One region of the Amycolatopsis sp. lyj-346 genome, then DNA from elsewhere that is predicted to be linked to it. Evidence: riboswitches for the same ligand, from Rfam matches in the RefSeq annotation. Region 1 holds a riboswitch; each other region holds the start of a gene.

What was found. Region 1 has a riboswitch for S-adenosylmethionine ahead of ACLJQE_RS17310 (aminotransferase class V-fold PLP-dependent enzyme). Riboswitches for the same ligand answer to the same signal wherever they lie in the genome.
Region 2: another riboswitch for S-adenosylmethionine. It lies ahead of thrC (threonine synthase); the one in region 1 lies ahead of ACLJQE_RS17310 (aminotransferase class V-fold PLP-dependent enzyme).
Region 3: another riboswitch for S-adenosylmethionine. It lies ahead of ACLJQE_RS22540 (methionine ABC transporter ATP-binding protein); the one in region 1 lies ahead of ACLJQE_RS17310 (aminotransferase class V-fold PLP-dependent enzyme).

The regions. Positions count from the first base shown of each region.
Region 1 covers NZ_JAJPWT010000004.1:503,664-508,301, reverse strand. Annotated here, with positions in the region: gene lspA (signal peptidase II) at 1-513, opposite strand, end outside; gene ACLJQE_RS17315 (hypothetical protein) at 510-758, opposite strand; gene ACLJQE_RS17310 (aminotransferase class V-fold PLP-dependent enzyme) at 970-2,304, opposite strand; SAM riboswitch class IV at 2,343-2,457, opposite strand; gene ACLJQE_RS17305 (M23 family metallopeptidase) at 2,697-3,341, opposite strand; gene ACLJQE_RS17300 (potassium/proton antiporter) at 3,432-4,638, opposite strand, start outside.
Region 2 covers NZ_JAJPWT010000010.1:266,410-271,047, forward strand. Annotated here, with positions in the region: gene ACLJQE_RS27965 (ComEC/Rec2 family competence protein) at 1-325, shown strand, start outside; gene thrC (threonine synthase) at 364-1,629, opposite strand; SAM riboswitch class I at 1,643-1,776, opposite strand; gene holA (DNA polymerase III subunit delta) at 1,925-2,905, shown strand; gene rpsT (30S ribosomal protein S20) at 3,005-3,265, opposite strand; gene ACLJQE_RS27985 (DMT family transporter) at 3,487-4,350, shown strand; gene ACLJQE_RS27990 (VOC family protein) at 4,374-4,638, shown strand, end outside.
Region 3 covers NZ_JAJPWT010000007.1:166,282-170,919, forward strand. Annotated here, with positions in the region: gene ACLJQE_RS22530 (transglycosylase family protein) at 1-1,265, shown strand, start outside; gene rsmA (16S rRNA (adenine(1518)-N(6)/adenine(1519)-N(6))-dimethyltransferase RsmA) at 1,391-2,227, shown strand; SAM riboswitch class I at 2,354-2,444, shown strand; gene ACLJQE_RS22540 (methionine ABC transporter ATP-binding protein) at 2,655-3,668, shown strand; gene ACLJQE_RS22545 (4-(cytidine 5'-diphospho)-2-C-methyl-D-erythritol kinase) at 3,850-4,638, shown strand, end outside.

The DNA of each region.
Region 1 (4,638 bases):
CGCGAAGCCCTTGCCGTTGGGGGCGAACGCCGAGATGAAGTCGACGACGTGGCCCTGCAGCCCGCCGGGCGCGCGGAAGATGCGGTCGGTCAGGTTGCCGGTGGCGCCGGCGAGCACGAGGCCGAGGCCGATCGCCCAGCCGACCGAGCGCAGCCGCCGCGACAGCCAGATGATCGCGATGACCACGGCGAGCGCGACCAGGGCGAGCACCCACGTCATGCCGGTGGCCATCGAGAACGCGGCGCCGGGGTTGCGGATCACCTGCAGGTAGATCAGCCCGCCGAGGATCCGGTGCGGCTCCTTGCCTTCCAGGTTGGCGACGACCAGGTTCTTCGTCACCAGGTCGATCGTCCAGAACACGACGGCGACCGCGAAGACCCAGCCGACCCGCCGCTTCGGCAGCAGCGGCTTCGCCGGGACCTCCGGGTTTTCGGGCGCATCGGCGGCGGGATCGGGCGCCGCCTCGGCGGGGTCGGCGGCGTCGGGTTCGGAGTGGCTGGGCTCGGTGCTCACCGGTCCATTGTCCACGGCGCCGGCCAGGCCGCGGCGGGCCCGTCCGGCCGCGGGCGCAGGAGCACGGCGAACGCGGCCGCCAGCAGCACGCCCGCCGTCGGCGAGCGCCCCCGCCGACGGCGGCTGGAACACCGCCGTGACCAGCGCGAACACCCGTACCGCCGTGCGCTCCCCTCGCCTCGGGCGACCGGCTCGGCGCGCGGCTTTTCCCTCAGCGAGGCGGTGAAGGCGGCGAGCAGGATCACCGCCGGCACCCAGCACGCCCGCCATGTCCGCCGAAAGCACCACGGCGACCAGGGCGAACGCGGCCGTCGTCAGCAGGACGAACCGGCCTCGGCTTCCGCCCGGCTCCGGCGTGACGGCAGCTGCGCCGCGGCCAAGCCGATCTCGGCGAACCCCGGCAACGCCGGCGGAAACCAGAAACGCGGCCCTCTCCCCCTCGGCCCAGGCCGGCGCTCAGCAGAACGGCGGCAGCTCCCGCGGGTCGCCCACCGGCGCCCAGCGGCCGTCCACCTTCGCGTACTCCCAGCGGGCGCCGCGGGCGGCGATCTGCCGCAGCGCCAGGACCACGCGGTCGACGTGGTCCGCCGTGCTGCCGAGGCCGAGGCTGACGCGGAGGGCCTGCTGCCCGTCGCCGCCGGTGACGCCGATCAGCCGCTTGGCCGCGATGTGGGCGCAGAAGGCGCCGTCGCGGACGCCGATGCCGTACTCGGCCGACAGCACCGCGGCGAGCCAGCCCGGGTCGAAGCCGTCGACGACGAAGCTGACCGTGCCGACCCGGTCGACCGGCGCGTCGAACAGCCGCAGCTCGGCGCAGCCCGGGATGCCTTCGAGGCCCTTGCGCAGCCGGGCGAGCAGGGCCTGCTCGTGCTCGACGACGGCGTCCCAGTGCGCGCCGAGGGTTTCGCACGCGACGCCGAGCGCGTACACGCCGACGGTGTTGGGCGAGCCGGCTTCGTGGCGCTCCGGCCCGGTGTTCCAGACGACGGCGCCTCCGGTGACGAGCTTGGTCGCGCCGCCGCCGGCGAGGTACGGGCGGGCCGCGCGCAGCCAGTCGGCGCGGCCGATCAGCGCACCCGCGCCGAAGGGCGCGTACAGCTTGTGGCCGGACAGGGCGACGTAGTCGACGTCCAGTTCCTTGATCGAGATCCGGCGGTGCGGGGCCAGCTGGGCGGCGTCGAGCGCGATCCGGGCGCCGTGTTTCCGCGCCACGGCCGCGATTTCCGCCACCGGGAGCAGCTCACCGGTCACATTGGACGCTCCGGTGACGACGACCAGCCGCGGCCCCTGCGGGGCGTCCGCGAGTGCTTCGTCCACAGCGGACACCGCGGCGAGTCGGGTGCGCGGGGTCGGCAGCCGCCGGACGTTCGGGCCCTGCCACGGCAGCAGCGCGGCGTGGTGCTCGGTGTCGAACACGATCACCGTGGTGTGCCGCGGCAGGCTGCGGGCGAGCAGGTTGAAGGAATCGGTGGTGTTGCGGGTGAAGACGACGGTGTCGGTCCGCCGCGCGTCGACGAAGCGGCGCAGGACGTCACGGGTGCGTTCGTAGAGCTTGGTGGACACCTGCGACGCGAAGCCGGCACCGCGGTGGACGCTGGCGTACCAGGGCAGGAACTCGTCGACGGCACTGCGGACGGCGTCGAGACACGGCGCGCTCGCGGCGTGGTCGAGATTGGCGTAGCCGATGTCCCCGCCGGTCACCAGCGGCACCCGCAGCGACGCCCCCGCGACGGCGGGGATGTCCTGGGCGGCAACGGTTTCGAGCTGGGTGCGGTCGATGGCGAGAGTCATCGGGTGCCTCCTCGGCGATCCGGGGGACCCCGGCGAGGGGCCCGCGCTTGCCCGTCGCACGGCGCGACCGGCCCGGTCTTCACCCGGGGCACCCCACCGCGGTAGGAGGGTTGCCGGCCAGCAAGCCGGGGCTTCGCGCTGGCACTCATGACCTGAGCCAGAAGGTAACCGAGAACGCCGCCGGTGGCCAACCCCCGCTTCACATTCTGAGACGGCGGTCACAGCCGGTGAGTACGCGCAACCGCGATGGCACGACGCACAGCGCCCCAATGTGGCCTTGGTTGCGTTGAACGCACCCAAGGTGGCCTTCGGTGCGTTCAACGCACCGAAGGCCACATTGGGGCGCTGGGGACGAGGTGTCGAGAGCGGCCGGGTTTGCGGGCTCGGCTGTGTCAGAGGCTCGCGCGGAAGCGGCCCGGCAGCCGGACCACCGCTCCGTCCGCGAGGTGCGTCGCGGTGCCCGAGTACTGCTCCGCCGCCGCCGTGAACCGCCAGCCGCCGAAGGTTTTGCCGTCGACCGGCTCGCCCGACGCCGCCGCGATCGTGGTCGAAATCCGGGCGAACGACACGCCGTCCCAGTTGCCCGCGGTCGCGTCCGGGAGCGTCCAGAGCGTGAAGTGGACGTGGGCGCCGGTGCTGCTGCCGCCGCACGGGAGCGCGTTGCCGGTCGACCCGAGCACCGTCCCGGCCTCGACGTGCTCACCGTCGGTGACCCGGATGCCCTCCAGGTGGTAGTAGCCGGTCCGCCAGCCGCCGTCGTGGTCGAGCGTCACCCAATCGCCGCCCGGGCAGTGCTGCAGGTGGGCCGTGCCGGCCAGCGGCGCGCGGACCGTGCCGTCCGCGGGGCTGAAGTCGATCGCGTTCTTCACGCCGGTGCTGCCGTCGTCGGAGTGGATGCCCGCCGAGTAGACCTGCTGGCCCGCTTCGAACGGCCACGCGAACATCGGGAAAGCCCCGGCGGACGCCGGGGCGGCGGCGAGGCCCACGGCCACCGTGACCGCGGCGGCCAAACCCGCCGCACGCACGAAGAGGTTCACGGCGCGTACTCCTCTGGCGTCAAGTTCACTCGAACGAGCGCACATTAAGCCAAAAGAGGGACTACTGGGAAGACTGTTCGTGAATTTCCGTTATCGGCCGGACTCGCCCTTCCAGCGAGCCAGGCGCCCGGCCCGGTCGACGGCGCGCAGCCGGCGCTCGACCGCGTCGCGGACCGCGCTCGTCGTGACGACCAGCAGCTGGTCGTGCTCCTGCAGCCGGCTGGTCTTCTGCGGCGTGAAGCCCGCGCCGTCGCGCACGACCAGGCTGATCGTCGCCCCGACGGGCAGCCGGAGCTCGGACAGGTACACGCCGTGCAGCTTCGATCCCGGCTGGATCCGGACCTGGAGCAGTTCCGCGCCCAGCTCGTCCAGCGGCGCGGAGTCGACCTCGACCTCGTGCGCCTCGGACTTCTTGGCCAGCCCGAGCCGGCGCGCGAGCGGGCCGAGCGTCGCCCCCTGCACCAGCGTCAGCACGACGACCAGCACGAACACCGCGTCGACCAGCCGCTGCGCGCCCGGCAGGCCCTGCGACAGCGGGATCATCGCGAGCACGATCGGCACCGCGCCGCGCAGCCCGGCCCACGACAGGAACGCCTGTTCCCGCCACGGCAGCCGGAACGGCAGCATCGACAGCACGACCGAGAGCGGCCGCGCCAGCAGCAGCACGACCGCGCCGGCGACCAGGCCCGGCACGATCGCGTCGAGCAGGCGTCCCGGCGAGGCGAACAGCCCGAGCAGCACGAACAGCCCGATCTGCGCCAGCCAGCCCAGGCCCTCGGCGAACGACAGCGTGTCCGACCGGTGCGGCAGCCGCGAATTGCCGAGCACCAGCGCGGCGACGTAGGTGGCGAGCAGCCCGGACGCGTGCAGCAGCTGCCCGGACGAGTACGCCAGGACGCACACCGCGACCGTCGCGAGCGGGTAGAGGCCGGTCGCCGGCAGCGCGGCCCGGCGCAGCGCGAAGCCGCCGAGCCAGCCGAAGGCCAGGCCGATCACCAGGCCCGCCGTCAGCTCGTAGACCACCAGCAGCGGCAACGTCCAGTCCACAGTGGTGCCTTCGGCCAGCACCACGACGGCGATGTAGGCCGGCGCGTCGTTGATGCCCGACTCGAGTTCGAGCGCGCCGGTGAGCCGTTTGCCGATCCCCGCCGTGCGCAGCACCGAAAACACCGCGGCCGCGTCCGTCGAGGCGAGCACCGCACCCCAGAGCAGCGCCAGCCGCCAGTCGAGGCCCAGCAGCCAGTGCAGGGCCGCCCCGGTGACCGCGACGCTCACCACGACGGCCACTGTGGACAGT
Region 2 (4,638 bases), on a different contig from region 1:
GATCCTGCTGACCGGCGACGTCGAACTGGCCGCGCAGGCAGACCTGGTGGCCGACATCGGAGATCTGAGAGCGGAGGTGTTGAAGGTGCCCCACCATGGCAGCCGCTACTCGTTGCCGTCGTTCCTCGCGGCGGTGGCCCCACGGGTGGCGATGGTCAGCGTGGGCGCGGGAAACACGTACGGACATCCCAGCAAGTCCACAATGGACACCTTGGTGGCGCTCGGCGCGCGGGTCACCCGCACCGACGTGGACGGCGACACGGCCGTGGTCGCCGGAACGGCAATCGCCCGCCGGGGCGAGCCCCGCGGGCCGCCCCGCCGCTGAGCGCCGGGGCGGGCCAAGGTGCCCGCCCCGGGCCGGGCTCAGTAGCCGAGGGCCTTGTTCACGGCCGCGGCCGAGGGCGGCAGCGTGGCCTTCGGGCCCACGTGGTTCTCGATCGCGTCGAGGGTCTTGAGGCCGTCGCCGGTGATGAGCAGCACCGTTTCGGCGTCCGGGTCCAGCTTGCCCGTCTCGACCAGCTTCTTGGCCGTGGCGACGGTGACCCCGCCCGCCGTCTCGGTGAAGATGCCTTCGGTGCGGGCCAGCAGGCGGATGCCCTCGACGACCTCTTCGTCGGAGACGTCCTCGATCGCGCCGCCGGTGCGGTTGACGATGTCGAGCACGTACGGGCCGTCGGCCGGGTTGCCGATCGCCAGCGAGCGGGCGATCGTGTCCGGCTTCACCGGCTGGACCACGTCCTGGCCGGCGCGGAACGCGGCCGACACCGGCGAGCAGCCGGTGGCCTGGGCGCCGAACACCTTGTACGGGCTGGCGTCCACGAGACCGAGCTGACCCAGCTCGCGGAAACCCTTGTCCACCTTGGTCAGCTGCGAACCGGAGGCGATCGGGACGACGATCTGCGGCGGGATGCGCCAGCCGAGCTGCTCGGCAACCTCGAAGGCCAGCGTCTTCGAGCCTTCCGAGTAGTACGGCCGGACGTTCACGTTGACGAACGCCCACTTCGGGTGCTCGCCGGCGAGCTCGGTGGCGAGGCGGTTGACGTCGTCGTAGTTGCCGTCGATGGCGAGGAGGTCGCCGTCGTACACCGCGGTGGTGAGGATCTTGGCGCGCTCGAGGCTCTTGGGGATCAGCACGACCGACCGCCAGCCGGCGCGGGCCGCGGCGGCGGCCGTCGCGTTGGCCAGGTTGCCGGTCGACGGACACGCGAGCACCTCGAACCCGAACTCGCGGGCCGCGGCCAGCGCGACGGCGACGACGCGGTCCTTGAACGAGTGCGTCGGGTTGCCGGTGTCGTCCTTGACCCACACGCGCTTGAGGCCGAGTTCCTTGGCGAGGCGGTCGGCGCGGACCAGCCGCGTCGCGCCCGGCTCGGTGTTCGGGATCTCTTCGACGTTGGACGGAACGGGAAGGAGCTTCTTGTAGCGCCAGATGTTCTTGGGGCCGGCCTCGATGTCCTCGCGGCGGACGCGGCCGAAGTCGTAGGCGACCTCGAGCGGCGAGAAGTCTTCGGCGGAGACGAACTCCGGGGCGAGCGGCTGCCGGTGGCCCTCTTCCTTCGACACCAGTTCGACTGCAGGACCAAGATCCGGGGTCTTCGTGGTGGAGGTCGTGCCGAGGGTGGCGGTCATCGCGAGGTTCCTTTCCTCATCTGCCCCGCCGAAGCGGGCCGGAATTGGCACCGTGGTCGTCAGCTATCCCGCGATCGCGGGATGACAGGCTGTACGCCGGTTGCCGGGGCTTCGTCGGGCCGTTCCCTCTGCCCCTCTGGATGAGCGGTATTCAGTTGTCGGTGCCGCGCACGCCGGATCTTCCGGGGCGGGCTGCCTCGGCTACACCGTACGACATCGCGCTCGGCCCGTGCCACGGTGGCTGCTCGACATCACCGGAGCGGGCGCACCGGAGCGCAAGTGAGAGGATTCCCGGGTGACCGCGCAAGCCACCGCCCCGGCCCCGTTGCAGCTGGTGCTGGGGGAGGAAGAACTGCTGATCGAGCGGGCCGTCCGCGAGACGCTCGCCGCCGCCCGCGCGACGGACCCGACCGCCGAGCTGACCCGGGCCCGGGTGTCCGATCTCACAGCGCCCGAGCTGGCCGAACTGGTCAGCCCGTCGCTGTTCAGCGAAGGCCGGGTGATCGTCCTCGAGTCGGCGCAGGACATCTCGCAGGAGCTGGCCGACGCCGTCGCGTCGTACCTGAAGGACCCGGCCGACGGGGTCGTGCTCGTCGTCGTGCACACCGGTGGCGGCCGCAGCAAGGCGGGCAAGACGCTCCCGGCCGTGCTGAAGAAGGCCGGCGCCGAGGTCACCGAGTGCCCGAAGCTGACCAAGCCGGCCGAGCGGGAGCAGTTCGTGCGCCACGAGGTGCGCCGGGTGGGCGGCAAGATCGACCCGGCCGGCGTCGCCGCCCTCCTCGACGCCGTGGGCTCCGACCTGCGGGAACTGTCCTCGGCGGCGACGCAGCTGGTCGCGGACACGGGCGGGGCCGTCGACGCCGACGCGGTCCGCCGCTACCACCGCGGCCGCGCCGACGTGACGGGGTTCGCGGTCGCGGAGAAGGCGGTCGGCGGCGACCGCGCGGCGGCCTTGGAGTCGCTGCGCTGGGCGATGCAGCTGGGTGTCCCGCACGTCCTGGTCGCCGACGCGCTGGCGGACGCGGTCCGCACGATCGCCCGGGTCTCCGGTGCCGGCCGGGGCAACCCGAACCAGCTGGCGGGCGAGCTCGGCATGCCGCCGTGGAAGATCCGCAAGGCGCAGGGGCAGTCCCGCGGCTGGAACCCCGACGGCCTGGCGACGGCGATGCGCGTCGTCGCGCGACTGAACGCCGAGGTCAAGGGCATGGCGGCGGACCCGGGTTACGCGCTCGAACGAGCGGTCCTCGAGGTGGCCGCGGCGAAGGGCGACCGCTGATCGGTGCGGGATGCGCCGGCCTCGGGAGCATCGAGCCGGGACGTGCGGACACGAAGAAGGCCCCGGCCGAAGCCGGGGCCTTCCCAGAAATCAACCAGCTCAGAGCGCGTTGACGCGCTTCGCCAGCGCCGACTTCTTGTTGGCGGCCTGGTTGGCGTGGATGACGCCCTTCGAGACGGCCTTGTCCAGCTTCTGGGCGGCGTCGCGCTGCAGCTCGACGGCCTTGGCCTTGTCGCCGGCCTCGGCGGCTTCGCGGACCTTGCGGATCGCGGTCTTCACCGAGGACCGGATCGCCTGGTTGCGCTGACGCGCCTTCTCGTTCGTCGTGATGCGCTTGATCTGCGACTTGATGTTGGCCATAGGGCAACTCCTGTTTCACTCGGTGAGATTCGCCGCCGCGCTGAAGTGGCCCCGCTCGAAAACGAGCCGGTTTCCTCCATGACGGAATGCCGCACGGGCAGCGAGCGACCACTCTAACAGCCCAGCCGCCCGCGCCCGGAGCCGGGATCCGCTCACCGGGAGTGCCGTCGGCGACGATAGTGCCCGGAGGTCCCGCGCCCGCGGAACCCGTGAGAGGTGCCATGAACGCCACCGCGCTGTCGCTCGTCCTCGTCGCCGCCGTGGTGCACGCCGCCTGGAACCTCGCCGCCAAGCGGGTCTCCTCCGGTGGCACCCAGTTCGTCTGGCTCTACTACACCGCCGGCGCCGTCCTGCTGCTTCCGGTCACGATCGTGGTGCTCGTCGCCGGCCACTACCGTCCACAGTGGAGCTGGCTGCTCGCCGCCGCGGTCACCGCCGTGCTGCACATCGCCTACGGCGTCGTGCTGCAGCGCGGGTACCGGGTCGGCGACCTCTCCGTCGTCTACCCCGTCGCGCGCGGTACCGGGCCACTGCTGTCGGTGCTGGCCGCCGTCCTCGTGCTCGGCGAGCGGCCCGGCCCGCTCGGTCTGCTCGGCGCGTTCCTGGTCGTCGCCGGGGTGCTGGTGATCAGCACCGGCCGCAAGGCGGGCGACCCCCGGGCCGTGCGGGCCGGGATCCGCTACGGCCTGCTGACCGGCGCCGTCATCGCCGGTTACACGCTCTGGGACGCGCACTCGGTGACCGGCCTCGGCGTGCCGCCGGTCGTCTACTTCGGCCTCGGCTCGGTCCTGCAGAGCGCTCTGCTCGTGCCCGGTGCACTGGCCGACCGAGCCGAGGTGACGCGAATCTGGCGTGAGCAGCGCCGCGAAGTCCTGCTCGTGGCGGTCCTGTCGCCGATCGCCTACATCCTCGTGCTGTTCGCCCTCACCATGGCGCCGGTCAGCCTGGTCGCGCCCGCCCGGGAGCTGAGCATCGTGCTCGGCGGCCTCGCCGCGTGGCTGGTACTGGGCGAACGTGACGCCGTGCGGCGGCTCGCCGGGTCGGTGATCGTGCTGTCCGGCATCGCGGCGATTGCGGCCGCCTGAGCCCGTCCGGTAGGGATGGTCGGATGGAGATCCTGAAGAGCCGGCTGCTGATCCGCCCGCGCGACGTCGCCGCGTCCACGGCGTTCTACCGCGACACCCTCGGTCTGGCCGTGGAGCGGGAGTTCCCCGGTGGCACCGTGTTCTTCCTCGGCCACGGCTCCCTGGAGGTCTCCGGTGCGGGCGAGACGGGCGCGTCGCCCGATCTGGTGCTCTGGCTGCAGGTCCGTGACCTGGCCGGCGCACTGGCCGGCCTCAAGGCGAAGGGCCTGGAGCCGGTGCGCGACGCCC
Region 3 (4,638 bases), on a different contig from region 1:
AGATCGACGTCGACGTCGACGAACTGATCCGCCTCATCAACGCGGAGACGACCTACCTGCCGCCGATCGTCATCCCGGACGGCCTCGACGAGGACCGCACCGCTTCCCCCGAAGCGCGTCGCGCGGCCCTGGACGAGGGCCTCCGGCAGACCACCAAGGTCTGGAAGCGCCGGTTCCTCAAGGGCGCCGTCCTCAGCGTCATGATCAGCGTCGCCGGCGGCGGCGCGGCCGCGCTGGCGATGAACAAGAGCATCACCGTCGACGTCGACGGCCACCAGCAGACCGTGCACTCCTTCGGCGACACCGTCGGCGAGGTGCTCGAAGACGCGGGCCTGTCCGTCGGCGAGCACGACTCGCTCTCGCCCTCCCCGCAGGCGGAGGTCGGCGACGGCGGCGTCATCAAGCTCGAGCGCGGTCGCCAGCTGAAGCTGATCGTCGACGGCACCGAGCGCACCTCCTGGGTCCGCGCGACCCACCTCGGCGACGCGCTGAACCAGCTCGGCATGACCGAAGCCGAGAAGGACGGCACGTGGATGTCGATGCCGAAGAGCGGCGAGCTGCCGCTCGAGGGCGCGACCGTCGAGATCAAGACGCTCAAGAACATCACCCTGTACGACGGCGGGAACGCGCCGAAGCAGGTCAAGACCACCGCCGTGACGACGCAGGAGTTCCTGGGCGAGTACAAGCTCACCCTGGGCCCGGAGGACAAGGCCGAGGGCGGTCTGGACGTCAAGCTGACCGACGGCGCCGAGGTGCACATCAGCCGCACCGGCGTCTCGACGGTCGTCCAGAAGGAGAGCATCGACCCGCCCGAGCAGCGCGTCGACGACCCGAACCTGGCCAAGGGCAAGACGCAGGTCGAGGACCCCGGCACGCCCGGCGAGAAGGAAGTGACCTACAAGGTCACGCAGAAGAACGGCAAAGAGGTCGGCCGGGAGAGCATCTCCGAGAAGGTCCTGACCCAGCCGAAGCCGAAGATCATCCACGTCGGCACCAAGGAAGCCCCGGCGCCGGCCATCGGCGACGCCTCCTCGTGGGACCGCATCGCGCAGTGCGAGTCGGGCGGCAACTGGGCCATCAACACCGGCAACGGCTACTACGGCGGCCTCCAGTTCGACAAGCGCACGTGGGACGCCTACGGCGGCGACGAGTACGCGAGCCTGCCGCACCAGGCCTCCCGCGAGCAGCAGATCGCGGTCGCCGAGAAGGTCCGCGACGCCCGCGGCGGCTACGGCGCCTGGCCGGTCTGCGGCAAGAAGGCCTGACAGCTCCCTCGAGCGGCCCCCGTCCACCCCGGACGGGGGCCGTTTTCGTGAGGCCGAACCGACCCTCCAGGTACGTGAACCGACCGTCCGGGTACGCGAACCGACCCCCTGGGTAGGCTCGTCCGGTGGTTGAACTGCTGGGACCGGCCGAAATCCGCGGGCTGGCGGCCGAACTCGACGTGCGGCCGACCAAGAAGCTCGGGCAGAACTTCGTGCACGATCCCAACACCGTCCGCCGGATCGTCGAACTCGCCGGGATCAGCCCGGACGACGTCGTCCTCGAGGTCGGGCCCGGGCTCGGGTCGCTGACCCTTGGCCTGCTCGCCACCGGGGCGCGGGTCGTCGCCGTCGAGATCGACCCCAAGCTGGCCGAGCGGCTGCCCGCGACCGTCGCCGAGCGGGGCCCCGAGGCCGCGGAGCGGCTGACCGTCGTCGGAGCCGACGCCCTGCGCGTCACCCGCGGCGAACTGGGCGAGCCCACCGCCCTCGTCGCCAACCTGCCCTACAACGTCGCCGTGCCCGTCGTGCTGCACCTGCTGGCCGAGGTGCCCTCGCTCCAAAAGGGCCTCGTCATGGTGCAGACCGAGGTCGCCGACCGGATGGCCGCCGGCCCCGGCAGCCGGACCTACGGCGTGCCCAGCGTCAAGCTGGCCTGGTACGGCTCCGCACGCAAGGTCGCCGCCGTGCCACGCTCGGTGTTCTGGCCGGTGCCGAACGTCGATTCCGCGCTGGTCGCCTTCGAACGCGGCGAGACGACGGCGTCCGCCGACCGCGAGCAGCTCTTCCGCCTGGTGGACGCCGCCTTCTCACAACGCAGGAAGACGCTCCGGGCCGCGCTCGCGGGCTGGGCGGGCTCGGCCGACCGGGCCGGCGAGCTGCTGACGGCCGCCGGGATCGACCCCCGGACCCGGGGCGAGCAGCTGGACGTCCACGCCTTCGCCCGGATCGCCGCCGCCCGGTAGTACTCCACAGTGGAAGCGGTGAAAAATACGCCCCGCGACCCGTGATCCCGCGATTCGGACACCTCCACTCGTGTGATCTGGGCCAATGGGCTTGCTTTCGCTCCTCGGGATCGGTTTTACTCAGTACGTCCATCCCGAGCGACTGAGAGACCTGGCTCGCCGAAGTCGCAGCAACCACCCTCCGCAGGGCAGGTGCTACCGCCAGGACCGATGGAGGCCGTTTTCGATGAAGAGGGTAGCTCGCCCCCTGCTCCTGACCAAGCGTCGCGTTGTCGACGAAGGCCGCCGCTCCGTGACCGCATGTCGACGCTCCAACTGAGCTAGTCCGACCCGGTCCACCCTTCTTCACGCACCGTCCACAACGGACGGACTTCGCTTGCGGCCGGGCGCGCCCTCCTGTGGCGGCGCCCCGTTTTCTGGAGCCTTCGTGATCACCGTCGAAAATCTGTCCAAAACCTTTGCCACCAACGGAAACTCCGTCATCGCGCTGCGGGACGTGAGCGTGGACGTCCAGGCGGGCTCGCTGTTCGGCGTGGTCGGTCCCGCCGGGTCCGGCAAGTCCGTTCTCGCCCGTTGCATCGCGCTGCAGGAGCGTCCCGACCGCGGCGTCGTCCGCCTCGACGGCCTCAACACCGGCACCCTCGACGGCCGCCGCCTGCGCGAGATCCGCCGTCAGCTCGGCGTCGTCTCCACGAAGCCGGAGCTGATCGCCGAGCGCACCATCGCCGGCAACATCGCCTCGCCGCTCGAGCAGCTCGGCGTCGACGGCCCGCAGCGCCGCAGCCGGGTCGGCTCGCTGCTCGACCTCGTCGGCCTGACCCCGCGCGCCACGCAGCGTCCCGGCGAGCTGACCGCCGGTCAGCTCCGCCGCGTCGCGGTCGCGAAGGCGCTGGCGGCGGCTCCCGCCGTGCTGCTCGCCGACGACCCGACCGCCGGCGTCGACGCGGCGGAGGCCGGCGCGGTGCTCGCCGTCCTCGACCGGGCGCGCTCCGAGCTGGGCGTCACCGTCGTCGTCACGACGCCGGACGCGGGCGTGGTCCGCCGGGTCTGCGACGACGTCGCGGTGCTGGAGGACGGCACGATCGTCGAGCGCGGCACGGTGCTCGACCTGATCGCCGACCCGTCGAGCCGCACCGCGCAGGCGCTGCTGCCGTCCATCGAGACCACCCGCGCGCAGACGGCCCGCTACGACCGCTCGGCCGACGTCGTGCTGGTCGGCTTCGCCTCGGTGGGTGCGCTGCTGCCCGAGGCCGCCGGCCGCTTCGACGTCGAGTTCGCCACCATCGGCGGCGGCCTGACCCGCATCGGCGACACCCCGGTCGGCCGCTTCCGCCTCGGCGTCCGCGGCGAGCGGGCCGACGCGGCGCTGGCCTGGGTCGCCGAGCGCGGCGGCCACGTCACGCACACCGCCCGCGGCCCCCAGGGTGTCGCGGCCGCCTGACCCGCCCCCGCCCCAAGCGCCCCAATGTGGCCTTGGTTGCGTTGAACGCACCCAAGGCGGCCTTCGGTGCGTTGAATCAGCACTGCGGCGCGCAGCGTCTCCGTTGAGGGTGGTGGCGGGGGCATGGATGGAGCACCGAAGGCCACATTGGGGCGCTGGGGCGGGCACGTAGGCTGGTCGGGTGCTCGCCGTAGTTCCGCCCCCAGTCACCGTCCGGGTCCCGGCCAAGGTCAACCTGCACCTTTCGGTCGACGACCTGCGCGAAGACGGTTACCACGAGCTGGTGACCGTGTTCCAGGCGCTGTCGCTGACCGACGAAGTGACCGTCGCGGTCACCGAAGAACCCGGCATCGAGGTCTACGGCGAGGGGGAGGGCTCGGTCCCGACCGGCCCCGAGAACCTGGCCTGGCGGGCCGTCGAAGCGCTGGCCGCGCACGTCGGGCGCACCGAAGAGCCGAAGGTCCGGCTGGTGCTGCGCAAGGGCATCCCGGTCGCCGGCGGCATGGCGGGCGGCAGCGCCGACGCGGCGGCGACGCTGGTCGGGCTGGCGAGCCTGTGGAACCTCGACGTCACCCGCGACGAGCTGGCCGAGATCGCCGCCGGCCTGGGCAGCGACGTCCCGTTCGCGCTCTACGGCGGCACCGCGCTGGGCACCGGCCGCGGCGAGCAGCTGGTCCCGGTGCTGTCGCGGCACACGTTCCACTGGGTGCTGGCCTTCGACACCGAAGGGCTGTCGACGCCGAAGGTGTTCGGCGAACTCGACCGCCTGCGCGCGGCGGGCAACCCGCCCCGGATCGGCTCGCACACGCCGGTCGTCGAGGCGCTGGCCTCCGGCGACCCGCGCCAGCTGGCCCTGCTGCTGGGCAACGACCTGCAGGCGGCGGCGGTCTCGCTGCGCCCGGACCTGCGCCGCACGCTCCGGGCGGGCGTGAACGCGGGCGCGCTCGCGGGCACGGTGTCCGGTTCCGGC